DNA from 4 places in the Erwinia sp. AK-PDG3-5 genome. Region 2 is predicted to be linked to each of the others. Evidence: predicted binding sites of a transcription regulator. Region 2 holds the regulator's gene; each other region holds the start of a gene.
What was found. The regulator PurR, encoded in region 2, represses purine synthesis genes. The targets are predictions, from matches to a motif close to CANGCAAACGTTTGCNTG.
Positions count from the first base shown of each region.

Region 1 (7,355 bases), 1.5 Mb from region 2:
CTGGTTGCCGCACGGCGGCCTGCCGATCCTGATGACCATGGTGGCCGTCAACTTTGCATTCTCGGGTACCGAGCTGATTGGCATCGCGGCGGGTGAAACCGAGAATCCGCACAAAGTTCTGCCAATGGCGATCCGCACCACGGTCGCACGGTTGATCATTTTCTTTGTGGGTACGGTACTGATCCTGGCAGCGCTGATCCCGATGGATCAGGCGGGGATCGTCAAAAGCCCGTTTGTGATGGTCTTTGAAAAGATCGGTATTCCTTATGCGGCAGATATCTTTAACTTTGTGATCCTGACGGCGATCCTCTCGGCGGCGAACTCGGGCTTATATGCTTCGGGCAGGATGCTCTGGTCGCTGTCAAATCAGAATACCTTGCCTCGCTGTTTCGCCAAATTGACTTCCCGCGGCATCCCATTGATGGCAATTTCAGTGAGCATGATCGGTGGCTTGCTGGCGCTGTTTTCCAGCGTGGTTGCGCCGGATACGGTGTTTGTCGCGCTGTCGGCTATTTCAGGTTTTGCGGTGGTGGCCGTTTGGCTCAGCATCTGTGCTTCGCATTTCTTCTTCCGCCGTGCTCATGTGCGGGCGGGTAAGCCGCTGGCAGACTTGAAATACCGTGCGCCATGGTATCCGTTGACGCCGATCCTTGGGTTCCTGCTTTGCTTGCTGGCCTGCGTCGGTCTGGCGTTCGATCCGGAACAACGCATTGCGCTATACTGCGGCCTGCCTTTCGTCGCGCTATGCTATGCGGCCTATCATTTCACTCAACGATTAAAAAATCGCGAGCTGGCAAAGGAGAGTGTGCGTGTTACCGAATAATCTTTCTGTAGAACAACAGGTGGCAGCGGGGCTGGTGCTGGATGGCGCAATGGCCACCGAACTTGAAGCGCGCGGCTGCGATCTGACCGACGCGCTGTGGTCGGCTAAAGTGCTGATTGAGAACCCTGAACTGATTTATCAGGTGCACTACGACTATTTCAACGCGGGCGCGCAGGTGGCCATTACCGCCAGCTATCAGGCAACCCCGCAGGGCTTCGCCAAACGTGGGCTGAGTGAAGAACAGTCGCTGACGCTGATTGCACGCAGCGTGGAGCTTGCCAGCCGTGCCAGAGCGGATTACCAGGCTGCCGAACCGCAGGCCGGCAATTTGCTGATTGCCGGCTCTGTCGGGCCCTACGGAGCCTATCTGGCGGATGGATCCGAATACCGGGGTGATTACAGCCTGCCGCAAGCAGAGATGATGGCCTTTCATCGCCCACGTATTCAGGCATTGGTTGCCGCTGGGGCGGATATCCTCGCCTGTGAGACGATGCCATCCTTTGCAGAGATTCAGGCGCTGGTGGCCTTGCTGGCCGAGTTTCCGGGTACCCCTGCCTGGTTCTCATTCACGCTGCGTGACGGGGAACACCTGAGTGACGGTACGCCATTAAGCCAGGTCGTCAGTCTGCTGGAGAGTTGCCCGCAGGCCGTTGCGCTGGGACTGAACTGTATCGCGCTGGATAAAGTGACGGCTGCGCTGCAGAACCTCTCCTCACTGAGCAAAAAGCCGCTGGTGGTCTATCCCAACTCCGGCGAGCAGTACGATGCGATCGGCAAAACCTGGCACAGCGATGCCTCAACCTGCACATTGATCGACAATCTTTCTGCCTGGCAGTCTGCCGGGGCTAAACTGATCGGTGGTTGCTGCCGCACAACGCCTGCGGATATCGCCGCGATTGCTCAGCGCTGTCATTCGCGATAACCCGCTGAAAATTTGTTTTATTACGCCCGCAATGGTCGGGCGTAATTAATGAAAACCCGTCAGACTCCGCTTAGACTATTCTGAATATTTAAATTGGCAGGAATGCATATGAGAAGGCTTTTGCTGGCGCTGGCTTCAGCGTGGTTATTGAGCGGATGTGCCACCATTGTTGGCGATCAGACCCAGGACGTTTCCATCCAGACCTGGCCTCAGGGCGTGAAATTTGTGGTGCAGGATGAAACGGGAAGGGCCGTTGCAGAAGGGATTACCCCTAAAACAGTCTCACTGCTGAAGTCTGATGGCTCGTACCTTGGCAAGAAGAAGTACACGCTGCAACTGGAGCGCGCGGGTTATGTGCCGCAGACGATCCCACTGGAAGAGAGAGCCAACCTCTGGTACATCCTCGGCAATATCCCGCTGGGTGGCATTCCTGGCTGGCTGTTTGTCGATCCGTTTAATGGCGGCATGTACAACATCCATCCGGAAAAAGTGAATACCATTATGAATCCGGTGGGCGCGCGCGGCTAGATGCGGACAACCAGGGGAAGATCGCTCTTCCTCTGGTAGCGCGTTCTGACGGGTTCAAAACCGTCCCTACGCTATTGCGCCGTCGGGTTCAGCATTACGTGTGCGGGTTTATGTTTTGCCAGATACTGCTGCTGGAAAATGCACATGCGAATGGTGTTACGGTATTCGCCGTTAATAAAGAATTCGTGGATAAGTTCGCCTTCAATATCGAAGCCTAATTTGGTGTAGATGTGAATGGCTTTCTTATTTTCTTTATCAACGATCAGGTAAAGTTTATACAGGTTCAGCACGGAAAATCCGTAATCCATCGCCAGCTTGACGGCTTTACTGGCAAGGCCTTTCCCTTGATGGCTGGGGGCAATGATAATCTGAAATTCAGCACGTCGGTGAATATGGTTAATCTCAACCAGTTCAACCAGTCCCGCTTTATCCCCTTCAAATTCCACCACAAACCGACGTTCGCTCTGATCGTGAATATGCTTATCGTAGAGATCGGACAGTTCCACAAACGCTTCGTACGGCTCTTCAAACCAGTAACGCATAACGCTGGCGTTGTTATCAAGCTGGTGAACAAAACGCAGATCTTCACGTTCGAGAGGACGCAGTTTTAAGCCATCTTCGGCAGGCATGGGAGACATATAAGTTCCTTTTATCAGATGCAATATTGCTGAGGAATTATACGTCTGACGGGAGGAAATGGCACGGCGTAAGCGTAGAAACAATGACGCCAGCACGGTTTCCGGTGCTGGCGTTTAGGCTGCGTTTAAGGCATCAGAAATTGTAGCCAGCGACCAGGTAGTAACCCCAACCGGTGGATTTCACTTCAAATTGACCGTTACCGAAGTTCAGCTCCTGGCCATCAGCCCACTGTCCGCCGTTGTGGAAGTAACGCGCCACGAACGAGTAATGCCAGTGATCGTAACCCAGCGAGAGGATATGGCTGGAAGCGATAGAGTTGCTGGTACGGGACGGGCCGGTCTCATCACGCAGATCGGAGCCCCAGTCAAAGTTGGTAAAACCGATGTAGCTCAGATTTCCGCCCCACAGGCTGGTAATCGGAACGAAGTATTTCACCTTAAAGCGATAGCCATCCCAGCTGTTTTCGTTAGCTGCACCGTAGTTTTCCCACTGGTATTTGGCATACACGTTCAGTGAAAGGCCAACATCTGAGTGGGTATCGATATCGGTACCCAGACCCATAAACCAGGTGTTCTGGCGGTTATCGCTGTTACGGCCCATATCGTAGATATAGTTGTTCGCGAAGTACCACTCTTTGAACGGGCCGAAGCTCAGGTCCGTGTTGGTCAGCTTGTCGATAGAGAAACGAGGTTCGATTTCCATAAACAGCGGGGAGCCATGGTCAAAGATACCGTTAGCATTGGAGTTACCCACGCCGAAGAAGTTAGTCGCATCGATATAGCCGTAGAAATCGAACCAGTCTTTTTTGGCGAACGCTTCGTATTCCAGATACACGTCGTTATTGAACTGAGGTCCGAAACGGGTGTGGTAGCTTCCCACCACGTTGACGCTCTGATGCCACCAGTCGGAAACATACTCCGGCGAATCGGTAGCAGCAGTTGAAGAGGCACTATAAGAGAGCGCTGCGAGTGCGCCAGCCATCAGAATTTTATATTTCATTATATTACCACAGGCTTAATGACCCTTTTTATGAAGCCACTGCGAAGGTCTTATTAAGTCGTCAACAGAAGAGGAAAGGGTGACTGTTTTCACAGCAAAAAACACCCGCGATGAATGCTGCGGCAGTGTGCCGTCATCCGCGCTTAAGGAAATAGATATCGCTCACACTTGTCAAACCTTGTTTCATTTCACTTTAGGTAAAGTGTGACGCTTGTCACAAATGTCTTTGACTGGATGGTCTGAAAGGGGATTGAGTAGAGGAAGGGTGTTTTTTGAGTGAGGTAATCGTTTGCATCGCTATTTAAGGCAGGGCAGGCAAAAAGTGGCGATGGATTTAGCGCTTCTGCAAGGGGAAGAGAAGGGCGATGGCAGCGGCTTATAATAAGATTAGCTTATAGATAGTGGCGTTTTTAGCGACGCGTCATCCCTGGCGAGATGAGCCCTTTCTGGTTTCATTAAGAAGATCGCGGGGAGTGATCTCCTTAATAACATCTGCAAATATAGCCGCAGAATTTTACCGGGACAGAATCATTACTCTTCGTCGCGTTCTTTATTTGCCCGCTGACGTTCGTAATAGTCATCTTCCGCAGTAATGATTTCATCCATCAGCGAGTCCATATCGACTTCATGAATCTCTTCAACGAACAGTCCTGTCAGCGGAGTTTCTGGGGTTAACTTGCCGTCTTCATACAGCAGCCAGATTTCTTTCGCATAACGGGTTTTTAGCAACTGCGGAGCAAACTGACCGTAATACGCGGTGATGTTATTCACATCACGCTCGAACATGGCTTCAGCATGGTTATTCGCTGCAGCATCGACAGCCTGAGGCAAGTCGATAATGACCGGGCCTTGTGCATCGAGCAGTACGTTAAATTCCGACAGGTCACCATGCACGATACCGGCACACAACATGCGTACGATATTACGGATCATGATATGGAAATCAGTCACCGCGCTTTCTTCAGACATAGTCACATCGCTAAGACGTGGAGCCACCATGCCGTCTGCATCCGTCACCAGTTCCATCAGGAGCACGCCGTCGATACAAAGATAGGGCTGAGGGACACGTACGCCCGCTTCTGCCAACCGGAACAGCGCATCCACCTCTGCGGTTTGCCAGGACTCTTCCTGCTGCTTGCGGCCGAATTTAGAGCCTTTCTGCATCGCACGGGAGCTACGAGAGTTACGGACCTTTCGGCCTTCCTGATACTGCACGGCCTGCTTAAAGCTACGCTGTGTCGCTTCCTTGTACACTTTGGCACAATTGATCTTGTCACCGCATAACACAGTGTAAACGTCGGCTTCCTTTCCGCTTTTAAGGCGTTGGAGCACATCGTCTATCAGGCCATCATCAACCAGAGGTTGGATTCGGTTTGGGATTTTCATGCGGCTTTATACCTTATTTCAGCCAGGTTACGAAAGATATCAGGCACAAAAAAACCCACAAGGTTTTCACCGTGTGGGTTCTCAGGACTTCATCGAGTGGGTCTGGTAACCATCGACCAAGAATTTGGTGGAGCTGACAGTATACCAGTGTCATTTTGTATTGCAGCACTGCCACCCGTTCTGATGAGATGAAAAAGAGGACTCAAGGTTGCCCTAGCGTCTACCTTCAGCCCTCAGAGGAGCCGGTGAAGCAGAGATGTCGATGTATTTTCTTAATCCCCTTGATCGGCTGACACCGCGAGGATCGGAAAAGGGTAATTTAAGCGTTGGAGCGTCTGATACTTTCACGGTCCAGGTTGTCTCGCCAATGAAGCTGAAGTTGGCTGAGTTGGGCGATAACTTCAAATTATCAAAGTGACCAGACTGGTAATCACCTCCAACAGTCAGTGCCTCTTTTACTCCTTGAGAAAGGTCCAGAAGCAAAATCGTCAGCACTTCTTCGAAGATGACGTCATCCGTCACGAATAAGAGATAGTGGTTCAAATCGACTCTAATCGCAGCTTCCAGCACTTTTCCGGGAATAATAATCCCTGTTGGGTGGCCTTCAATCAAAATCTCAGACTGAGCCTGACTGGTATCTGTTGCTTCTCTTAATTCCGATAGGAATACTGTCGTAATTAGTTCCATATCTATTTTAAAAAAATTCCAAAGCGTATGCTGGACAGGAAACTGTAACAGAAAAAAGGCCCTGAGTTGGGCCGTTTTTATTACGGTAAAAGGAGGCCAAAAAAAGCAAATAAGACATAACATACCGTAGCTGCAAACCACAGGAAAGTATATATCGTCATCCATGTGCGTATTTTGTGGTTTTTATCATCAAAGAAATCATAGCCGGGATCATTGCGGGATATGAAGTGCATTTTCTTTTTGCGACTCAACTTTATGAAGAACCGTAAGACCGGGAATACCCCAAAGAAACCAGTCATATAATAAAAAGTACATGGGCCAGGGAGTTTGTGTTTTTCTCTATAAGAAGATACAAGGTTATAATAATCCTGGCGGTTAAATGAATATAATATAAGTGACAGAATTAAAAGGCAGCAGCCCGTTCCGCCAAAAAATAATGATGTATCAGCCAATAATTTGTTATTAATCATAATAGTCTATAACTTTATTAACTATAGCCTCCGCGCCGGAGCTGCCGGCATATCCCCCAGCAACCGACCCTACAACCGCGCAAGCTACACCACCGGCACCGGCTGTCACTATTCCGATAGCAGCACAACCCGCTAATGCCGCTGAGCTACTGACCCTACCCCAAAATCCTGCTCCATTCAGAAACAGAATTCCGGCATGATAAACACTCCCCTGAACGGAGGTGGTGCCGATGAAAAAGTCACGATTCACCGAAGAGCAGATTGTCTTTGCCCTGAAGCAGGCTGAGCTAGGTACGGCCGTACCGGAAGTCTGCCGCAAGCTGGGCATCTCCGACGCCACGTTCTACACCTGGCGCAAAAAGTACGGCGGGATTTCTCCTTCAGAACTGAAACATATGCGGCAGCTTGAAGAGGAAAATCTGCGGCTGAAGAGGCTGGTTGCCGATCTGAGCCTCGACAAGGCGATGCTGCAGGACGTACTGGCAAAAAAGAGCTGACGCTGGCACGTCTGCGCGAATGGGTCAGGGATTTGCAAGTCCGCTACGGCGCCAGTGAGAGACAGGTCTGTTTTGCGCTGCGGGTCAGCCGCAGCTCGTTTCGATATCATTCTGTGGCCGCCGACGACAGCGCACTGCGGCTACGCATCCGTGAGATAACCGAAACCCGGGTTCATTACGGGTACCGCCGGGTACACGTGATGCTTAGGCGGGAAGGCTGGCGCGATAATCACAAAAGAATCTACCGCCTCTACCGTGAGCAGGGTCTGTCTCTGCGCCTCAAACGGCCACGCCGCAATAAATCGGCCCAGCGCCGACAACCGCAGCCGCAGGGTCTGTATCCGAATCACGCCTGGGGCATGGATTTTGTCTCTGATGCGCTGTTTGACGGGCGACGACTGCGC
Region 1 covers NZ_CM165967.1:1,218,460-1,225,814, forward strand. Annotated here, with positions in the region: gene mmuP (S-methylmethionine permease) at 1-823, shown strand, start outside; gene mmuM (homocysteine S-methyltransferase) at 873-1,745, shown strand; gene AC1UKS_RS05590 (hypothetical protein) at 1,854-2,273, shown strand; gene speG (spermidine N1-acetyltransferase) at 2,345-2,902, opposite strand; gene AC1UKS_RS05600 (nucleoside-specific channel-forming protein Tsx) at 3,045-3,911, opposite strand; gene AC1UKS_RS05605 (PA4780 family RIO1-like protein kinase) at 4,443-5,297, opposite strand; gene AC1UKS_RS05610 (hypothetical protein) at 5,511-6,149, opposite strand; one part of gene AC1UKS_RS05615 (IS3 family transposase) at 6,685-6,946, shown strand; one part of gene AC1UKS_RS05615 (IS3 family transposase) at 6,946-7,355, shown strand, end outside.
Region 1: AC1UKS_RS05600 (nucleoside-specific channel-forming protein Tsx) is a predicted target of PurR. The motif match lies at 4,190-4,207, and genes of this name have one in related genera.

Region 2 (7,355 bases):
AGCTGGGCGATGGCAAAACCCGCCAGGAACAGGCTGAGGCTGGCACTGATGATCCCGGCATCGGTTTGCAGGTCTTGTTGCATGGCACCAAAGGCAGGCAGGTACATATCGGTAGCGAGGAAACCTGCCACGCTTAACAGCGCCAGGTAAACAATAAATCCTTTCGAAGGCATTCTTTTTCTCTTTATTTGTGATGAACGAAACGCCGCAGAGTGTAATCGCGTGCCATACAGCTTGTGAAACGGTAATATTTGCAGGTTGCGTTCAAAAATATTGCAGGCAGATTATGTGGTCAGAACATTCCCTTGAAGTGGTTGATGCGGTTGCCCGCAGCGGCAGTTTTACCGCAGCCGCCGTAGAGCTCCATCGCGTACCCTCAGCCATCAGTTATACCGTGCGGCAGCTGGAGGAATGGCTTGCCGTGCCGTTGTTTGAGCGTCGCCATCGCGATGTGGTGCTGACCGATGCGGGACGGGTATTCATCCAGGAAGGGCGTAGTGTCATCAAAAAAATGCTCGCCACCCGGCGACAGTGCCAGCAGGTCGCTAACGGCTGGCGAGGGCAAATTAATATCGCCGTCGATCGCATCGTTAAATCTCAGCGCACCCGGCAGCTGGTAGTCGACTTTTATCGACACTTCCCGGATATGGAACTGCATCTGTCAGCAGAAGTATTTAACGGCGTCTGGGATGCGTTGGCCGACGGGCGGGTGGATGTGGCCATCGGCGCGACACAGGCTATCCCGGTAGGAGGCCGGTTCGCCTTCCGCAATATGGGCGCGCTCAACTGGCGCTGTGTAGTCGCCTCGAATCATCCGCTGGCACGTCAGCACGCAGAAACCAGTGAAGAGGCGATCGGCGAATGGCCTTCACTGGTGCTGGAAGATACCTCAAGAGCCTTGCCGAAACGCACCACGTGGACACTGGATAATCAGCGGCGGCTGGTGGTGCCAGACTGGGAAAGCGCGTTTGACTGCCTGCTGGCGGGCTTGTGCGTGGGGATGGTGCCGGGCCATTTGGCGCAACCCCTGCTGCAAAAGGGCGCTTTGCATGAACTGACGCTGGAAGGCGGATTTCCGGACAGCCCGTGCTGCGTGAGCTGGTCTGAGCAGCAGGCTTCACCGGCGCTGAGCTGGTTGCTGGATTATCTGGGTGACAGTGACACGCTGAACAGTGAATGGCTGAAGGAAGAGTCCTGAGCCAACAGGGTGTGCCGAGGGAGAATTCTCCCTCAGCACTAAGCGGGATTAGCGGCGATAATCCAGGAAGGGACCATCGGCAACCGAACGGCGTTCGATCAATGTAGGATGTACTTCAATCGTCTGCGGTTCTTCACGCTTGCTGGTGATACGATCCAACAGCATATCGAAGGCGGTTTCGCCCAACTGTTCTTTTGGCTGGTGAACCGTGGTCAGCGCCGGTGTGAAGTAACGGGCGTTGCGCACGTTATCGTACCCGATCACCGATATATCCTGCGGAACGCGCAGGCCCATCTCATCAGCCGCACAAATTGCGCCCATCGCCATCACATCGCCACCGCAGAACACCGCCGTTGGACGCTGCTTCTGTGAGAGGATTTGCTGCATCGCCTGATGACCTGATTCTGGTTCGAAATTGCCCTGAACCAGCCACTCGTCACGCAGGGTAATGCCCGCTTCAGACAACGCTTTCATAAATCCGGCAAGACGGCCACCGCCGGTGTTGCGCTCCATCTGACCCGGGATGACACCAATATCTCGATGCCCACGGTCGATCAGATAACGCCCAGCCAGATAACCGCCTTCAAAGGCGTTGTCTTCTACCGTATCGGTAAAGTCACCGCGCGATTTACCCCAGTCCATCACCACCATCGGAATATTGCGGTTATCTTCCAGCATGGTGATCAGCTCGTCCGGGTATTCGGAACACATCACCAGCAGGCCATCGACGCGTTTCTGCGCCATCATCGACAGATAGGCCTGTTGCTTGGCAAGATCATTGTGGGCGTTACCGAGGATCAGCGTGTAGCCTTTGGCAAAACAGCGGTTTTCAATGGCTTCAATAATTTCGGCGAAATAGGGCGCCTCGCTCGAGGTAGCCAGCAGCCCGATGGTTTTGGTGTGATTCACTTTCAGACTACGGGCAACCGCGCTGGGTGAATAGTGGAGCGCCTTAATAGCGGCCCACACGGCTTCCCGCGTTTCTTCTGCAACGAAACGGGTCTTGTTGATGACGTGGGAGACGGTGGTGGTGGACACCCCGGCTTGCTTTGCCACATCTTTAATTGTTGCCATGAAATAACTACTCCTGCGCCTATCTTAACTGTTTGATAAGCCTGTTGTTAATCGTTTGCCTGGTGAGATCGAAAACCTGACGTCTGAAGTCGTTTTTTAGTTGCTGTCCGGAGTCGTCAGGAAGGAAAAAGCGCTGATTAAAGACCGCTAAACACCTTAAGGTGCGGGCCGTTGCGCAACAAAAAAAGAATTCTAACAAGGCTTGGCAGAGAAAACGAGATTTTTACCGTCAAGTATGGGAAAATTGATGGCATCATAAACTGTAGGGCTATTTAGGATTAAAAATGGATACCGATCTGAAATTCTCGTTACTGACCACGGTTTGCGCACTGTTGATGATTATGGCGTTTAGCTTCACCGCGATCATGCATTAAGTGCAAACAGGGCCGGTCTGACGATCGGCTCTGAGTATTTCTGCTATCGAATGGTTTTTGGCGTCATCATCCGGCGGGCACCAATATAGTGGCGCTGCCAGTAATCATCTGCCAGGGCGCTGACCTGAATATCCTTGCCAGTACGTGGCGACTGAATAAACTTCCCACCACCCAGATACACGCCAACGTGATCCGCCGTCTCGCGCCCGTTAATGCGGAAGAAGACTAAATCGCCTTTCTCCAGCTCATCACGTTTTATCGAAGCCGCATCATGCAGGTGATACATCTCATTCGCCGTGCGCGGGATTTTAAACTTCACTAAATCTTTGTAGGCATACCACACCAGGCCGCTGCAATCGAAGCCGGTTTTAGGCGACGTTCCGCCCCACTGGTAAGGTTTACCTAACTGGCCCATTAGTTTGGTCATCGCTGTTTCACGGGCTTTTTGATAACGGGCGCGGTGAGCTTTGCTTAACTTTAATGGCGCAGAAACAGAATCTGACGTCAGCTCTTCAGCAGTATCGACAACCTTGCCACGATGGCGGCCATAGCGTTTTTTTCCGGCGTTTAAGGTGGTTTTCTTTTTGTATTTGCTGGAGTGCAACGGGGCAGTCTCAACAGAGGCGGTTTGCAGCGAAGGTTTCTTTTTAAGCTTCAACTTCTGTACTGAGGTTAAGCGAGATTTTTTGCTGGTGGATTCTTTAACTTTTTTTGTGCTGTTGGCTTTAACCGGTCGGCGTTTACGTCGCTCATCCTCTCGGGCAGGCGTGCTGCTATCTGCCTTATGATGATTTGCATTAATAGGGGCATGTGGCGATGCGTGCGCCATATTGAAAAACAGCTGGGCAAAGGCCAGCATGAAGAGCGTGATAAGTAAACGCATCGTTACCATTAACAGTTTGTGCTACGACCAGAGGCCACAGCTTGCCAGAAACAGGGAGTTCTGCCTTTCAGCAGCGTCATTTTGCAATTCTAATCTAACTCATTAACAAAAGGTAAGGTCTTTTTTGTTTCAATGATACAGAGCAAGTAAAAACTGTAAAAATTAGCCAAATCAGCTGTTTATATGCGCAAAACCTGTGCTTTTCTCATGCATTAATTCAGCGAAAGCAATAGGAAAATGTTATTTTAACGCTATCGCCTGCCTGCTGGTGGCTCTGAGGGCGTACCCAACTGTTAAAAAATGTCGTTTTCATCGGGCCCGCAGAGTCGCTACAATAAATAGACATGAAGTATCCGATTAAGGAAGCCATTTATGAGTACTATTGAAAAAATTGAGCGCCAGATAGCAGAAAACCCGATTCTGCTGTACATGAAAGGCTCACCAAAACTGCCAAGCTGTGGCTTCTCTGCCCAGGCCGTTCAGGCACTTTCAGCCTGTGGCGAGCGTTTTGCCTATGTCGATATTCTGCTGAACCCAGAAATTCGTGCTGAGCTGCCTAAATACGCCAACTGGCCAACCTTCCCACAGCTGTGGATTGACGGTGAACTGGTCGGCGGTTGCGACATTATTATTCAGATGTACCAGCAGGGCGAACTGCAGCAGCTGATTAAAGATACCGCGCAAAAATACCCTTCTGACGCCGCTGAATAAGCCCGTCAGAAGCAGAAAAGGCAGGCGTGATGAGCGCCTGCCTTTTTTTATGCTTATTTTTGCTGCTGCAGAAAAGCGTTAAGCAGATCGGTGAAATCTCCGCCTTGTTGCTGATCCTCTGCCATCTGACGGCAGAAGGTGGCAAGGGCGTGAAAAAGCGGCTCGCCGGGCAATTCGCGGGCATTTAACGTCGCAATCTCTTCCATTTCTGGCGCCCAGCGCCAGGCCTTGCTGTACATATCCGGAATAGCCTTGCGCAAACGCGCCAGCAGTGCAGGCTGGCTCGCCTCCATTTCCTCAAGCAGTGCTCCGGCAGCGCCCACCCGACTGGCATTAATCAGCATCAGTGCAGACAGCAAGGTGATGCCTTTATTGATCCCGGCGTAGGACATTTTTAACGCCGACGCCGCGCCAGTCTGCGCCTGCATGATGTTGACCCGCAATCCGAACCTCTCCAGTTCCGCCAGAGAGTCAGCCCGATCGCCCGCAAACCAAAATTGCGGACTTTCATCTCCAGGGGACGCCGGCGGCAGACCGATGATCGCGCCATCGACAAACCCCGCGCCGGTAGGCGCAATCGTTGCGGCAACCCGTTTCAGGGTATCTTCACCGATGGCATTGCAGTCGACATAAAGGGGTTTGGTCTGGGCAGCACTCAACAGCGGAGCCAGAAACTCAGCCAGCGTTACGGCTGAGGCGGGAGGTACGATAGAGAGGATGACATCAGCACGCATCAACGCCTCCGCACTGACCGGTTTCATGCCAGCCTGTTTAGCGCGTTCAGCTGTTGCCTGAGAACGACCTTCGATTAAGGTCAGCACTTCAAGATGATGGTGGGTGAGGAGCCCGGCAATGGCAGATCCCATGGCACCGGGCGCAACGACAGCAATTGTTTTCATTCAGCATCTCCACATTAGGTCAGCAGAGTATGGCTGAAAGTTAGCAGGCTAGCTTTCTTCTGCGATCGGCAGCGGCCAGCCACCGAGGCGTTTCCAGCGGTTTACCAGTTCACAGAACAGGTCGGCAGTCTGCACGGTATCATACAGCGCGGAGTGTGCCTGGCTGCTGTCAAAGGCCATGCCCGCAGCGGCGCAGGCCTTAGCTAACACGGTTTGCCCCAGTACCAGTCCGCTCAGTGCCGCCGTATCGAAGGTCACGAACGGATGGAACGGGTTGCGCTTTAATCCTGCACGGTCGGCTGCGGCATTGGTAAAATTCAGGTCGAAGGTCGCATTGTGGGCCACCATAATGGCGCGATTGCAGCCGTGATCCTTGATCCCCTTGCGCACCAATTTGAAAATGGCATGCAGGGCTTCATATTCATTGACCGCGCCGCGCAGCGGATTCGATGGATCGATACCGTTAAAAGCCAATGCTTCAGGTTGCAGAATGGAACCTTCAAACGGCTCAACGTGGAAATGGAGCGTTTCGTCCTTCTCCAGCCAGCCATTCTCATCCATTTTCAGGGTGACGGCGGCTATTTCCAGTAATGCGTTGGTCTTCGCATCAAAACCGGCGGTTTCCACATCAATTACTACCGGATAAAAACCGCGAAAACGGCTGCTGAGGGCGTTCAGTTCGTTCGATTCAGACATCAGGATCTCATTGGCGAAAAAATGCAGCGCGCATTATGGCAAATTTCACCACGAGATGCAGCAGGGGAAGGGGGAAGAAGGGTGCCATTATGGCACCCCGGAACATTAATCACCCAGGCCGTGGCCAGCGTGCTTGTTCTCAATCAGTTCAATTTTGTAGCCGTCCGGATCTTCTACAAAGGCGATGATGGTGGTGCCGCCTTTAACCGGGCCAGCTTCACGGGTGACATTACCGCCATCATTGCGAATACGATCGCAGGTCGCTGCAACATCATCAACGCCCAGCGCGACGTGGCCGTAAGCGTCGCCCAGGTTGTAGCTGTCTACGCCCCAGTTGTAAGTCAGTTCAATAACAGCGCCTTCGCTCTCATCGGTGTAACCCACAAACGCCAGAGTGTATTTATATTCGGTGTTTTCACTGGTACGCAGCAGGCGCATACCCAGCACTTTGGTATAAAAATCAACGGAACGCTGCAGATCGCCAACGCGAAGCATGGTGTGAAGTAAGCGCATAACATCCTCTTGGTGTAAAACGTCATCATCCGATAACGGGGAAAAAATAAGTATAGCGGCGATTTGCACGCAGGGTAATCAGAAGGCTTTGTCTGCCGGGAAATTCATCAACTTGCGGTGATAAAAGAAAAGGCCGCGCTCAGCGCAGCCTGTTTATCACGCAATCGGGTATCAGCCCGCGAGGGTTGGGTAGTCGGTATAACCCTCCGCGCCGCCGCCGTAGAACAGCTCAGGGCGAGGATCGTTCAGCGGGGCATTTTCACGCAGACGTTCAACCAGATCCGGGTTAGCGATGTACACGCGGCCAAAGGCAGCGGCATCAATCAGCCCTTTTTCGATCAGCTCTTCGGCTTTATCCGCCGTGTAGGCACCTGCACCAACAATTACGCCGGGATACACCGCGCGAATCGCTTTACGGAAGGCTTCGCTGTAAGGCTTGCCACCGGCCCAGTCTGGCTCGGAGATATGCAGATAGGCCAGGTTACGTTTAGCCAGTTCAGCGATGTAATACAGCGCTGCAGCTTCCTGATCTTCACCGTTGTCCAGGCCGTTGAATGGGCCCAGCGGAGAAATACGGATACCAATACGATCCGCGCTCCAGCCTGCGATCGCGGCATCAACCACTTCCAGCGCAAAGCGGGTGCGGTTCTCAACGCTGCCGCCATAGATATCGCTACGCTGGTTGGAGGCCGGGGACAGGAACTGGTGGATTAAGTAACCGTGCGCAGAGTGCAGTTCAACCAGATCGAAATCGGCTTCACGGGCATTCTCCACCGCCTTGCGGAAATCAGCGACGACGCCCGCAATCTCATCCAGCTCAAGGGCACGCGGTGTGGACGTCGCTTCACGGATAGCCTGACCTTGCTCATCACGCAACGAGGTGCGGGTTTCTGCATTGATAGCAGAAGAGGAGATCGGCGCTTTGCCTTCTGGCTGCACGCTGGTATGCGAAATACGGCCGGTGTGCCACAGCTGCACTGCGCTGTGGCCGCCTTCCTGATGGATAC
Region 2 covers NZ_CM165967.1:2,688,530-2,695,884, reverse strand. Annotated here, with positions in the region: gene punC (purine nucleoside transporter PunC) at 1-173, opposite strand, end outside; gene punR (DNA-binding transcriptional activator PunR) at 287-1,198, shown strand; gene purR (HTH-type transcriptional repressor PurR) at 1,247-2,272, opposite strand; gene cydH (cytochrome bd-I oxidase subunit CydH) at 2,557-2,646, shown strand; gene AC1UKS_RS12365 (C40 family peptidase) at 2,690-3,529, opposite strand; gene AC1UKS_RS12360 (Grx4 family monothiol glutaredoxin) at 3,902-4,240, shown strand; gene AC1UKS_RS12355 (NAD(P)-dependent oxidoreductase) at 4,294-5,139, opposite strand; gene rnt (ribonuclease T) at 5,188-5,835, opposite strand; gene gloA (lactoylglutathione lyase) at 5,941-6,348, opposite strand; gene nemA (N-ethylmaleimide reductase) at 6,520-7,355, opposite strand, start outside.

Region 3 (7,355 bases), 370 kb from region 2:
GGCTGGATCTGCAGCAACGGCTCAAACAGCACGGTGGTCATGCCGCCGCAGCACTGGCCCAACTTGGCGCCAAGATTGAAGTGCTCGCTGTAGGGCTGCGACTGCCTGGCGATTAACATCTCTCTGGCGGCGGCGACGCACTTAAATTCCAGATGGCCACCGCCAATGGTCAGCCAGGTTTTGCTGGCAGACACCACCATTTTGCTGCCGCGATCGCGCGGCACTGAGCCTTTTTCGTCCAGAACGGTGAGCAGCACGCAGGGTTCGCGCCGCTCATGCAGCTGAGCCAATACCATAATCCAGTCATCAGTGCGCATCGGTCACCCCGGCTTTGAGCTTATCCGCGCCCCAGAACACCCTTTCCGGCGTCGCGGGCGCATCCAGCAGCGGATGTTGCTGGTAGTTGCTGACGCTGGATACCGCATCCTGCAAGGCGCACCAGGCCGCAATACCCAGCATAAACGGCGGTTCACCCACGGCTTTCGAATGGAACACCGTATCTTTTGGGTTCTTACGGTTTTCTACCAGCGTCACCCGCATATCTGCCGGCACGTCGCCAATGGCGGGAATTTTGTAGCTCGCCGGGCCATCGGTCATTAAGCGCCCTTTGTCGTTCCACACCAGCTCTTCGCAGGTCAGCCAGCCAACGCCCTGCACAAAACCGCCTTCCACCTGACCGATGTCGATCGCCGGGTTCAGCGACGCGCCAACGTCATGCAGAATGTCCGCCCGCAGCAGGCGATATTCCCCGGTAAGGGTGTCGATAATCACCTCGGCGCAGGCCGCACCATAGGCGAAGTAATAGAACGGCGTGCCGCGCCCGGCCTGGCGATCGTAATGAATGCCCGGCACCTTGTAATAGCCGGTTGCCGACAGCGGCACCTGGTTAAACCACGCCATTTGCGCCACGTCCGGGAAGGTGAAATGCTGGTCTTTCACCCGCACGATGCCGTTGCTGAATGTCACCTCTTCGGCGCTGCAGCCGTGTAGCTTGCACAGCATTTCGGTCAGGCGGTCACGCAGGATTTCCGCCGCATTTTGCGCCGCTTTACCGTTGAGATCGGTGCCGCTCGAGGCTGCCGTCGGTGAGGTGTTCGGCACTTTACCGGTATCGGTAGCGGTGATCTGAATCTGATCGACGTCGATCTGCAGCACTTCCGCGACAATCTGCGCCACCTTGGTGTTTAACCCCTGGCCCATCTCGGTTCCGCCATGGTTTAACTGCACGGTGCCGTCGGTGTAGATCAGGATCAGTGCGCCCGCCTGGTTGAGGAAGCTTGAGGTAAAGGAGATGCCGAATTTGACCGGCGTCAGCGCCAGCCCGCGTTTCAGATACGGGCTGGACGCATTGAAGGCGCGGATCTCTTCCCGCCGCTGGGCATAAGACGCACTGACTTCCAGCTGTTCAGTCATTTCCGCCATCAGATTGTCTTCAACCTTCTGGTGATAATGGGTGATATTGCGCTCTTCCTTGCCGTAATAGTTGCGCTTACGCACTTCAAGCGGGTCCAGTTTCAGTTCACGGGCGATGTGATCCATGATCTGTTCAATCGCCACCATGCCCTGCGGACCGCCGAAGCCGCGATAGGCGGTGTTCGACGCGATATTGGTCCGGCAGCGATAGCCAGTCACCAGCGCATCGCCGAGATAATAGGCGTTGTCCGCATGGAACATCGCACGATCGATAATCGAGCCGGACAGGTCGAGCGAATAGCCGCAGTTTCCGGCCAGATCGATTTTCACGCCGCAGAATCGTCCGGTTTCATCCACGCCGATGTCATAGCGCACGTAGAAAGGATGGCGCTTGCCGGTCATGCGCATATCATCGCGCCGCGCCAGGCGCATTTTCACCGGACGATTGGTCATCCTCGCCGCCACGGCACACAAACAGGCCACGCCCGCTGCCTGAGTCTCTTTGCCGCCGAAGCCGCCACCCATGCGGCGCATATCAATGGTGACTTTGTTCATGGTGATGCCCATCACCGAGGCCACCAGCTTCTGTACTTCCGTCGGGTTTTGCGTGGAAGAAAAGACCTGCAGCGAGTTGTCCTCACCGGGAATGACCATCGCCACCTGCGTCTCGAGGTAGAAATGTTCCTGGCCACCGATATGGAATTCACCCTGTAAACGGTGAGCGGCACGCGCCAGCGCGGCCTGCGCATCACCACGCTGATGCACATGCGGTTGTTGGACAAAGTGGTGCTTTTCCAGCGCTTCCTTGACATCGAGCATGGGCGTCAGCACCTCGTACTCGATGATGGCGGCTTCGGCGGCCTGGCGCGCCGCGTCGGGCGTTTCAGCCGCCACGGCAAGCACCACCTGACCGGCGTACTCCACCACCTCCTTCGCCAGCAGCGGATCGCCCGGCTCCAGTGGGCCGATATCCAGCTCGCCCGGCACCTGATGCCAGGTTAACACCTGCACCACGCCAGGAATGGCGTAGCAGGGTTCAACGTTGATATGCAGAATGCGCGCATGGGCGTGTTCACTCAGCCGTGGGCAGAGATGCAGCATGCCCGGCAGCTCAAGCTTGTCATCGATGTACAGGGCTTCACCGGAGACATGTTTATCGGCGCTTTCGTGCTTGTTACTTTTGCCCACGCCGCTCTGGATCCCTTCCCGGTATTGCCGGGCAATCACGTCTTCTGCCACTACCGGTCGATTATGAGACATAGCGCGATACCTCCAACAACGTCAGCTCACCCGAACGGGAAGCATAGAAACGGCGTAATAAGTTTTTGGCGATTTGCAGACGGTAATCCGCACTGGCGCGGAAATCGCTCAGCGGTTTAAAGTCCTGCTCAAGGGCGGCGCAGGCCTGTTCGATTGACGTCAGCGTCAGCGGTTTACCGGTCAGCAGCTGTTCGCTATGGCTGGCGCGTTTGGCAATTTCGGCCATGCCGCCAAAGGCGATGCGTGCTTCGGTCACCACGCCGCTGCTGTCGGTGTCGACCAGCAGCGCGGCGAATACCGCCGAGATATCATCTTCCAATCGTTTGGAGACTTTCCATGCGGCGAAGGTTTGTGACGGCGTCACTTTTGGAATGACGATCGCGCGGATAAACTCCCCTTCCTGTAAGGCGGTTTTGCGATAGGAAAGGAAGAACTCGTTGAGCGGCAGACGACGTACGCGCTGGCCTTGTTGCAGTTCCAGCGAGGCATTCAGCGCCAGTAACATCGGCGGCGTATCACCGATCGGCGAACCGTTGGCGATGTTGCCGCCCAGCGTGCCCTGATGGCGGATCTGCAATGAGGCAAACCGCTCCAGCATCTCGGAGAACGGCGGAATGTGCGCTGCCAGCAGCTGATAGCAATGATGCAGAGACGCACCGGCGCCCAGCACAATCTCGTGCTCGGCTATCTGGCAGGCTTTCAGCTCATCAATCTGCTCAAGGGCAATCATTAGCGGTAACGGCTTGTAGAACTGCGTAACCTGCAACGCCAGATCGGTGCCGCCGGCCAGCAGCTTCGCCTGCGGAGACTCCAGTAGCAACTCCGCCAGCTGTGCAACGGTTTTCGGCACATAGCAGCGGTTGCCCTTGAAGGTCAGGGTTTGCAGCTCCGCGTTTTTCAGCGCGCTCAGGCGCTTCGCCGTGTCCGCACTCTGCAACTGGAAACTGTCAACTTCAGGCTGTTCGCAGGCCTGGCGCGCGGCATCGACAATCGGACGGTAGCCGGTGCAGCGGCATAAGTTGCCCGCCAGCGCCTGTTCAGCCTGCTTATGCTGCCAGCCTTCACTGTTTTTTTGCAGCGTGAACAGCGACATCACAAAACCCGGCGTGCAGAACCCGCACTGTGACGCGTGGCAATCCACCATCGCCTGCTGCACCGAATGCAGTTTATTACCCTGCTTTAAGTCCTCGACGGTGATCAGCTGTTTACCCTGCAGGCTGCTGACAAAGGTCAGGCAGCTGTTGGCGGTTTCATACACCATTTCGCCGTTTTCCACCCGGCCCAGGGTGACCGTACAGGCGCCACAGTCACCCGAGGCACAGCCTTCTTTGGTGCCGCTACGGCGTTTATTCTGACGCAGGTAGTTCAGTACGGTCAGATTGGGATCCAGCGACTCTTCGGTCACCAGCGTCTGATTCAGTAAAAATTGGATCATGCGGCTTTTACCTCACTGTGTGTCTGCCAGACGCACTGCCCGTTTACCCAGGTTGCAGCGATATTGCGATCGTCGCCCAGCGTCATCAGCACAAAGAGTTTTTCCCAGATATCTTTGCTGTTGGCATGGCGCATCTGTTGTAAGGCGGAAACCGCCGGATCCAGCACCACGAAGTCGGCTTCTTTTCCGGGACTGAAGCTGCCGATGCGGCTGTCCAGATCCAGCGCATGCGCGCCGCCCAGCGTGGCATGATAGAAGGCTTCACACGCCGCCAGCTTGTAGCGCTGAAGCTGGCCCACTTTGTAGGCCTCACCCAGCGTCTGCAGCATGCTAAAGGTGGTCCCTGCGCCGACATCGGTACCCATACCCATTTTCACCCCTTTCTGCCAGCAGGTGTTCAGGTCGAACAGGCCGCTGCCCAAAAACAGGTTTGAGGTCGGGCAAAATGCCACGGCGGAGTCGGTTTCGTGCAGGCAGTCCCACTCTTCCTCTTCCAGATGCAGGCAATGCGCAAACACGCTGCGGCGACCGGTTAGCTGATAAGCGTCGTACACATCGAGATAGTTTTTATGCGCCGGGAACAGCGACTTCACCCACGCAATTTCCTGCGGATTTTCGCTGAGGTGGGTATGCATCCAGGTATCCGGATATTCGGCCTTAAGCTGGCTGACCTTGCTCAGCAGTTCCGGCGAAGAGGTCGGCGCAAAGCGTGGCGTCAGCGCATAGCTAAGGCGACCCTTGTTGTGCCAGCGCTCAATCAGCGCACGCGTTTGTTGATAGCTCTGCTCCGGCGTTTCGGTCAGGTAATCGGGCGCATTACGATCCATCATTACCTTACCGGCAATCAGCCGCATCCCCAACCCGTCGGCGGCGGTAAACAGCGCATCGACCGACTCGGGATGCACGGTGCCAAACACCAGCGCCGTGGTGGTGCCATTGCTCAGCAGTTGGTGCAGGAAGAAGGCCGACATTTTGGCGGCGTGCTGCGGGCAATGGTACTGGCTCTCCACCGGGAAGGTGTACTGCTGCAGCCATTCCAACAGCTGCTCACCATAGGCACCGATCATTTCGGTTTGCGGGTAGTGAATATGCGTATCGACAAAACCGGGAACGATCAGCTTGCCGCGATAGTCGAGCACGGCGACGTGGTCGGCAAGCTGAAGGCGCCCTTCTTCCCACGGCTGCAGCGATACGATTTCACCGCCGTTCAGCAGCAGCAATCCATCTTCAATATAACGAGCCTGTTCGGGAAGCTGCGTCGGCGTGTCCACAACGGCAGTAATATCAAAAAAGCTTCCGCGAATAGCCTGAGTACAGGTAACTGACATAGCGATTCCTTGGGGAAAGAGTTCGACCCTTTCTTTTGTTATTGCAGGTGATGACCTTTATTTCAAATTGCAATTGTTATGCCAGATCGCAATGGTGCTATTTTTTAATTAGAATCAACAGGTTAATGAATATTTATGACAAATCGATGTCTGCCAGACGGGTAATCGTGTGCGCAACCGGTTGCTTTCCCCCGCAAACGGTTGCATCCAGGGATTATTATTTAAACGCCGCAACGATCGGCGCTGCGCGGTAAAAAGGCGCACTAAATAAAGGCAATTAGTGGATTAAGCGCACCAACAGTGTGCAGAGCGCATAAGTAAATAAATCATAACCTTTTCGTCCTTATCAGCTTACCTTTGAAATGGTAAGGTGGCTGGAATTGAAAATACCTTGAGGAACAGTGAGATGATTGTATTTGTTACTGGCGCTACCGCAGGATTCGGAGAAGATATCACCCGCCGCTTTATCGCTCAGGGGCACAAAGTGATCGCCACTGGCCGCCGTCAGGAGCGTTTACAGGCGCTGAAAGAGGAGCTGGGTGACGCTGTTTATACCCTGCAACTGGACGTGTGCAACCGTGCCGGTATTGAAGAAGCGCTGGCCAGCCTGCCCGCCGACTGGCGCAATATCGACGTGTTGGTAAACAACGCCGGTCTGGCGTTGGGCATCGAGCCGGCGCATAAAGCCAACGTCGATGACTGGGATTTGATGATCGACACCAATAACAAAGGCCTGGTGTATATGACCCGCGCGGTGTTGCCGGCCATGGTTGACCGCAATGTTGGCCACATCATCAATATCGGTTCGATTGCCGGCAGCTGGCCTTACGCCGGCGGCAACGTGTATGGCGCCACCAAAGCCTTCGTGCGTCAGTTCAGCCTGAATCTGCGCGCCGATTTGCATGGCACCGCGCTGCGCGTCACCAATATTGAACCAGGCCTGGTCGGCGGCACCGAGTTTTCTAACGTGCGCTTTAAGGGCGACGATGCCAAAGCGGACAGCGTGTATGACGGCGCGGAACCGTTAACGGCAGAAGACGTGACCGAAGCGGTATACTGGGTGGCGAATCTGCCTAAGCACGTCAATATCAATACGCTGGAGATGATGCCAGTCGGTCAGACGCTGGCAGGTTTGAAGGTGCACAAGGCGTAACGTGACAGGGAGCGCAAACGCTCGCGCGGTAACGATCAAAACAGGCTGCCATTGCAGCCTGTTTTCATTTACCACACCCGGTTAAATCACGATCTCATCCATCGCCTGCTGGATACGCTTCTCCGATACCGGATAGGGTGTGCCCAGCTGCTGGGCAAAATAACTCACCCGCAACTCTTCGATCATCCAACGCACGTCCTTCACGTCTTCATCTTCGCGGCGAACGGCGGGCAACTTGTTATACCAGGTGGACCAGGCCTGCTGAATTTTTTCAATTTTCAGCATTCTGGCGCGATCGCTGTGCGGATCGATCGGCATTTTTTCCAGCCGGCGCTCCATTGCCGTCAGATAACGCAAGGTATCAGACAGTCGCTTCCAGCCGTTCTGGGTGACAAAACCTTTGTACACCAGGCCGCCTAACTGCGCCTTAACGTCAGACAGCGCCAGCGCCATGCTCATATCCACGCGCCCTTTCAGACGTTTGTTAATATTGAACACCGCGGTGAGGATCTGCTCGACCTTTTTCGCGATGTCGACCACCGTGTCGTTCAGCTCGGCGCGAACCTTATCGTGCAGTTTGCTGTAACCCGCTTCCTGCCAGGTGGGGCCGCCGTGTTCATCAATCAGCTTATCAACACCACAGGCGATGCAGTCATCAATCAGATCCAGCACCTTGCCATAAGGGTTGAAATAGAGCCCCAGCTTGGCTTTGTTCGGCAGCTTTTCATGCAGATATTTGATCGGCGACGGAATATTCAGTAACAGC
Region 3 covers NZ_CM165967.1:2,316,047-2,323,401, reverse strand. Annotated here, with positions in the region: gene xdhC (xanthine dehydrogenase accessory protein XdhC) at 1-317, opposite strand, end outside; gene xdhB (xanthine dehydrogenase molybdopterin binding subunit) at 307-2,673, opposite strand; gene xdhA (xanthine dehydrogenase small subunit) at 2,663-4,108, opposite strand; gene guaD (guanine deaminase) at 4,105-5,436, opposite strand; gene ydfG (bifunctional NADP-dependent 3-hydroxy acid dehydrogenase/3-hydroxypropionate dehydrogenase YdfG) at 5,843-6,589, shown strand; gene hrpA (ATP-dependent RNA helicase HrpA) at 6,671-7,355, opposite strand, start outside.
Region 3: guaD (guanine deaminase) is a predicted target of PurR. The motif match lies at 5,627-5,644, and genes of this name have one in related genera.

Region 4 (7,355 bases), 1.4 Mb from region 2:
GGGCGGAGAGCTCGGCGCAGGCGGCATGCAGCAAATGGCTGCGACCTCCCCCTTCACGCGACCAGAAATAAAAATAGCTGCCGTGCTCCTGTTGCAGCGCACTTTGCAGCGCGGCAATCAGCGACGGGTTTTCCCCCGGCCAGAAGCTGGCGAAGGTTTCGTCATCGGGCAAATACAAGGGCAAAGACAGCTGTGCCGGTGTGTTCAGAAGCACCTCAGTGTTGATCGGGCAAAATCCGGCTGGAGTTTATCACAACTTTCTTCTGTTAATAAACGCAGGCCGGATTGCCGTCGCTTACAGGCGATCGCGATCCTGCGGATCGAGCACCACTTCTTCAGGGCGGATCAGGCCGATCGCCTTGAAGATCAGGCTCAGCATAATGCCGATGATGGTGGCCAGCGCCATGCCTTTCAGCTCCGCTGCACCGATATGCACCGTTGCGCCGCTCACGCCGATAATCAGGATCACCGAGGTCAGGATCAGGTTCTGCGCCTTGTTGTAGTCGACCTTCGACTCAATCAGCACGCGAATACCGGAAGCGCCAATCACGCCGTATAACAGCAGTGATACGCCGCCCATCACCGGCACCGGAACCGCCTGGATCACCGCGGCCAGTTTGCCGACGCAGGACAGCAGGATTGCCAGAATGGCCGCGCCGCCAATCACCCAGGTGCTGTAGACGCGGGTAATGGCCATTACGCCAATGTTTTCACCGTAGGTGGTGTTGGGCGTGGATCCAAAGAAGCCGGAGATGACCGTGGAAATGCCGTTGGCAAACATCGAGCGATGCAGACCCGGATCTTTCAACAGGTCCTTTTTCACGATGTTGGCGGTGACCACCAGATGACCGACATGCTCGGCAATCACTACCAGCGCGGCCGGCAGGATGGTTAACATCGCGTACCATTCGAAACGCGGCGTATAGAAGGTGGGCAGCGCAAACCAGTGCGCGGCTTCTACCGAAGACCAGTCGACAATGCCCATCGCCGAGGAGAGCGCGTAACCGGCAATCACCCCAATCAGGATCGGGATAATCGCCAGAAAGCCGCGGAACAGCACCGAGCCAAACACCGTCACGCCCAGCGTTACCATCGAGATGATAATGGTTTTGCTGTCAACGGAAGCGCCGTCAGCGGGCAGCAGTCCGGCCATTTTCGCCGCTACGCCCGCCAGTTCCAGCCCGATAACCGCCACAATCGCGCCCATTGCCGCCGGCGGGAACATCACGTCCAGCCAGCCGGTGCCGGCTTTTTTGACAATCAACGCCACCAGGCAGAACAGCACGCCGCAGAGAATAAAGCCGCCGAGCGCCACTTCATACCCCAGCGGCAACAGCAGTAACACCGGAGAAATAAAGGCAAAGCTTGAACCGAGGTAAGCCGGGATTTTGCCCTTACAGATAAACAAATAGAGCAAGGTGCCGACGCCGTTAAACAGCAATACCGTGGCCGGATTGATATGGAACAGGATCGGCACCAGCACGGTGGCGCCAAACATCGCAAACAGGTGCTGGAAGCTGAGTGGGATGGTTTGCAGCAGCGGTGGCCGCTCGCTGACGCCAATTGCACGACGTGTCATAATATTACCCCTTGTTTTACCCATTAAAAAGCCGACTCTGCGGTCGGCTTGTCTCGTTGATGACGGCTTATTTGGTGCCGAAGATCTTATCGCCTGCGTCACCGAGGCCCGGAATGATATACCCTTTCTCATTCAGACCCTGATCGATAGACGCGGTGTACAGCTCAACATCCGGGTGCGCTTTTTCCAGCGCGGCAATGCCTTCCGGTGCGGCGACCAGCACCAGCACTTTAATGCTGGTACAACCGGCTTTTTTCAGCAGGTCGATGGTGGCAATCATCGATCCCCCGGTAGCCAGCATTGGATCCACCACTAGCGCCATGCGCTCTTCAATATTGGAAACCAGCTTCTGGAAATACGGGACCGGCTCCAGCGTCTCTTCATCGCGGTAAACACCGACAACGCTGATGCGCGCGCTTGGCACGTGCTCCAGCACGCCTTCCATCATCCCCAGTCCCGCACGCAGGATCGGCACAACGGTGATCTTCTTACCTTTGATTTGTTCGATTTCAACCGGACCATTCCAGCCTTCAATGGTCACCGTTTCGGTGGCTAAATCAGAGGTGGCTTCGTAAGTCAGCAGACTTCCCACTTCTGAGGCGAGTTCACGAAAACGTTTGGTGCTTACGTCATGCTCACGCATCAGACCCAGTTTATGTTTGACCAGCGGGTGTTTGACTTCCACGATCTTCATTGTTGTACTCCCGGAGTGTTAAGCTGCAAAAAAAAATCGCGAGATTATAGCCCCATTTACGCTCCACGCCATATGACTTAGTGCAACTTTTGATTAAACCGCCCCTACCCGTCAATAATTAGCTAAAATCCAGTTATCCGCAACGCGTCTGAAGATGGCACTCGCAAACGTTTGCCTGCGCTGTTAGAATTGCCGCGCTTTATTTTCCATACCACCAACCGCAAACCGCGTGGGGATTTCGCAGTGACCGATAAGACCTCTCTCAGCTATAAAGACGCCGGCGTAGATATCGACGCGGGTAATGCTTTAGTCGATCGTATCAAAGGCGTAGTGAAAAAGACTCGTCGCCCGGAAGTGATGGGTGGACTGGGCGGTTTCGGTGCCCTTTGTGCGCTGCCGCAAAAATACCGCGAGCCGATTCTGGTTTCCGGCACTGACGGCGTCGGCACCAAGCTGCGTCTGGCGATGGACCTTAAACGCCACGATACTATCGGTATCGATCTGGTCGCGATGTGCGTGAATGATTTGGTGGTTCAGGGCGCCGAGCCGCTGTTCTTCCTCGATTACTATGCCACGGGCAAACTGGAAGTCGACACCGCAGCCAGCGTGATCACCGGCATTGCTGAAGGCTGCTCGCAGTCTGGCTGTGCGCTGGTCGGCGGCGAAACCGCAGAAATGCCGGGCATGTACCACGGCGAAGACTACGACGTGGCAGGCTTCTGCGTTGGCGTGGTCGAAAAATCAGAAATCATCGATGGCAGCAAAGTTCAGGACGGTGACGTACTGATTGCCCTCGGCTCCAGCGGCCCGCACTCCAATGGCTACTCGCTGGTACGTAAAATTCTGGAAGTCAGCAACACCAATCCGGAAACGACGCAGCTGGAAGGCAAGTCGCTGGCCGATCATTTGCTGGAACCTACCCGCATCTATGTGAAGAACATCCTCAGCCTGATAGAACAGGTTGATGTTCACGCGATTGCTCACCTGACCGGTGGCGGCTTCTGGGAAAATATCCCCCGCGTGCTGCCAGACAACACCCAGGCGGTGATTGAAGAGTCAAGCTGGCAGTGGCCGGCCGTCTTCGGCTGGATGCAGGAAGCGGGCAACGTCAGCCGCTTTGAGATGTACCGCACCTTTAACTGCGGCGTGGGCATGTTAATCGCCCTCAGCGCAGACGAAGCTGATAAAGCGGTGCAGCTGATGACTGACGCGGGTGAAAAAGCCTGGAAAATCGGCGTAATCAAAGCGTCCGATTCTGAAGAGCGTGTGGTCATTAACGCATGAAACGGCTAGTCGTGCTGGTTTCCGGCCAGGGAAGCAATCTTCAGGCAATCCTGGATGCCTGCCAGCAAGGCCAGATCCACGGCAGCGTCGCTGCCGTGTTCAGCAACAAGTCGGACGCGTACGGTCTGACCCGCGCGCGTGAAGCCGGTGTTCCGGCCCATGCGCTCGCCGCTTCCCAGTTTGCTGACCGTGAAGCGTTCGATCGCCAGCTGATGCTGGAAATCGACGCTTATGCCCCCGATTTAGTGGTGCTGGCCGGTTACATGCGGATCCTCAGCCCGGCCTTCGTCCAGCACTATGCCGGACGCATGCTGAACATCCACCCTTCCCTGTTGCCGAAATACCCGGGTCTGCACACTCACCGCCAGGCGATTGAAAATGGCGATGAGGAGCACGGCACCTCGGTGCATTTCGTTACCGAGCAGTTGGACGGCGGCCCGGTGATCCTTCAGGCGAAGGTGCCGGTGTTTGCAGAAGACAGCGAAGAGGATGTGAACGCCCGCGTTCAGCATCAGGAGCACGCTATTTATCCGCTGGTGGTTAGCTGGTTTGTCGATGGCAGACTGGCGATGCATGATGATGCGGCGTGGCTGGACGGTGAAAAGCTGCCTGAAGAAGGGCATGCTGGCGACTAGGTTGTCGTAGCGCATATCAAGGGGGAGATCGTCGATCTCCCCTTTTTTATTAACCGTAGCGGCCGGTGATGTAATCTTCCGTGCGACGCTGGCGCGGCGTGGTAAACAGTTCGTCAGTCTCGCCAAACTCCACCACGCTCCCCTGATGCATAAACGCGGTGTAATCTGACACCCTCGCGGCCTGCTGCATATTGTGCGTTACCAGAATCAGCGTGAAGTGCTGCTTCAGGCTGCTCATCAGCTCCTCAATCACCAGCGTCGAAATCGGATCCAGCGCCGAGGTCGGTTCATCCAGCAGCAAAATTTCCGGCTCAATCGCAATGGCACGGGCGATCACCAGTCGTTGCTGCTGACCGCTGGACAGCGTCAGCGCATTCTGCCACAGGTTATCCTTCACTTCGCCCCACAGCGCCGCCGCCCGCAACGCCCGCTCAACCGCTTCATCCAGCACCCGACGATCGCGTACGCCCTGCAGGCGCAGGCCATAAACGATGTTTTCATAGATGGTTTTCGGAAACGGGTTGGGCCGCTGGAATACCATGCCAACGCGCCGACGTAGCGAGGATAAGTCCTGACTTCCGCCGAGGATCGACTGCTGATTCAGGCGAATATCGCCCTCGGTGCGGCAGCCATCAATCAGTTCGTTCATCCGGTTAAGGCTGCGTAACAGCGTCGATTTCCCGCACCCGGAAGGGCCAATCAGCGCGGTGATGCGATTTTTAGGGATCCGCAGGTTGATCTCATTCAGCGCCTGCTTTTCGCCATACCACAGCGACAGGTTCTCCAGCTCAAGCGTGCTTTCCAGCAAATCGGACTTCACCATTTTTCTCTCACCATCAGTTCATCAGGGCGCGATAGCGTTCCCGCAGGCGATGTCGTAACACCATCGCCAGCAGGTTCAGCGCCAGAATTATCGTTACCAGCAACAACGCGGTGGCAAAGACCAGCGGGCGATCCGCCTGAGCATTCGGGCTCTGGAAAGCCAGATCGTAAATCTGGAATCCAAGGTGCATAAATTTACGGTCCAGATGCAAATAAGGAAACACCGCATCGATCGGCAGTTCTGGCACCATTTTCACCACGCCCACCAGCATCAGCGGCGCGGTCTCTCCTGCCGCGCGCGCCACGGCGAGGATCAGGCCGGTCAGCATCGCCGGAACGGCCAGCGGCAGGGTCACGTGCCACAGCGTTTCCGCCTGGGTAGCCCCTAAGGCTAGTGAGCCCTGACGCAGGGATTTAGGAATACGCGACAGGCCTTCTTCGGTGGCGACAATCACCACCGGCAGCGTCAGCAATGCCAGCGTCAGCGAGGCCCACAGCAGGCCAGGCGTGCCAAAGGTAGGGTCGGGCAAGGCATCGGCAAAGAACAGCTTGTCGAGGCTGCCGCCAACCAGCCAGACAAAGAAGCCGAGGCCAAACACGCCGTAAACAATCGAAGGCACGCCCGCCAGGTTTACCACCGCAATCCTCACCAGCCGGGTCATCAGGCCGTTTCCGGCATATTCATGCAGCCAGATTGCCGCGATCACCCCCAGCGGCATCACCACGATCGACATCAGCAGCACCATCAGCACGGTGCCAAATATTGCCGGGAACACGCCGCCTTCGCCCAGGCTGTCGCCCTGGGTGCCGCTGACAAAGTGCCAGATCTGCCAGGCCAAATGCAGCCATTTCTCGCCGTAGCTCATCGCATTGGGATACCAGGCGCCGAGGATCTCGTTCATCGCAATGCGGTGCTGCTGGCCCTGGGCATCCCGCAGGATCAGCACCGTGCTGCTGCTTTCATCATTCAGGTCGCTGAGCTGCTGGGCTTTCTGCACAAACTGACGCTGCAGCTCGGCACTGTCCGCCTGATGGATCGACTGTGCCTGCGCCGTGTACTGGTGCTGTTGCTGGAGATGCCGCTGTTGCTGCGCCAGCTGCTCCAGTTCACTGTTCAGCCTGGCCATGCTCACCCGGCGGATTTTCTCCGCCTGCGACATATGCTGTTGCGACTGTTTTATCCGCTGCTGCAAGGTACGCATCATATTGCGCGCCACCAGCGGCTGACCGTTCTCCAGCAGGCCGTCGAACCAGCCGTACGCCATGCCGCCGGTACGACGTTGCAGCGCGATCACCCCGGTAGGCTGCTCGCTGGACACAATCTGGCTGCTTAAGATGCTGTGAAAATCGGACGCGGCGAAATCGCGGTTGCCGGTTTTAATCAGATAGCGGGTCAGCTCTTGTGGCAGCCCGGCTGGCAACACGCGGCCACTCTCCTCAAGCTGCTGGCGGGAAACCGTCTGTGACTGGGCGACTTCACCCAGCATCTGCGTGGTGCCGACCGTTTGCTGAACCGTATAGAGCGTGACCGGATGCGGCCAGAAATAGGTCATGCCCTGCCAGGCAAGCAGAGCGATCAGCAAAATAAAGGCCAGCAGGCTGACCGCTACCGCGCCACCGGTCAGCCAGCGCCAGCGGTGATTATTCATCACCACACTCATAGCGTCTCCTCCTGCTGACTATAACGCCGGCGAAGGCGCTGGCGGATCAGTTCAGCCAGGGTATTTACCGTCAGGGTAAACACCAGCAGCACCAGCGCGCTTAAGAACAGGATGCGGTAGTGACCGCTTCCGGCAGCCGCCTCGGGCATTTCAATCGCCACGTTAGCCGCCAGGCTGCGCACCCCCTGCAGTAAACCGCCTTCGGTGACCGGCGTGTTGCCCGTTGCCATCAATACAATCATCGTTTCACCCAGCGCCCGACCAAAGCCAATCATCAGGGCGGCGAAAATGCCGGAAGAGGCGCCTGGCACCACCACCCGAGTGAGCGTTTGCCACTGCGTTGCGCCAAGCGCCAGTGAGCCCTGCCCTAGCGATGCCGGCACGCTGAAGATGGCATCTTCCGCCAGGGTGAATATTAACGGCACCAGCGCAAAACCCATCGCCACGCCGGCAATCAGTAAGTTACGTTGTTGATAGCTGCTGCTGAAACGGTCGGCCAGCCCCTGACCAAACAGGCTGTGCTCAATAGCGGGCAGCAACCCCAGGCAGAAGACGCCGGTCAGCAGCATCAGCGGCAGCAGTATCCAGATTTCACGCCCTTCATCACACAGGCGGCGACGCCAGCGCGCAGGCAGTTTCAGCGAGGCCCAACTGCATAAAAGCAGGACGCCAGCCAGCAT
Region 4 covers NZ_CM165967.1:1,315,440-1,322,794, reverse strand. Annotated here, with positions in the region: gene hda (DnaA inactivator Hda) at 1-208, opposite strand, end outside; gene uraA (uracil permease) at 296-1,579, opposite strand; gene upp (uracil phosphoribosyltransferase) at 1,647-2,273, opposite strand; gene purM (phosphoribosylformylglycinamidine cyclo-ligase) at 2,517-3,557, shown strand; gene purN (phosphoribosylglycinamide formyltransferase) at 3,554-4,192, shown strand; gene pstB (phosphate ABC transporter ATP-binding protein PstB) at 4,242-5,015, opposite strand; gene pstA (phosphate ABC transporter permease PstA) at 5,029-6,675, opposite strand; gene AC1UKS_RS05990 (ABC transporter permease subunit) at 6,672-7,355, opposite strand, start outside.
Region 4: purM (phosphoribosylformylglycinamidine cyclo-ligase) is a predicted target of PurR. The motif match lies at 2,434-2,451, and genes of this name have one in related genera.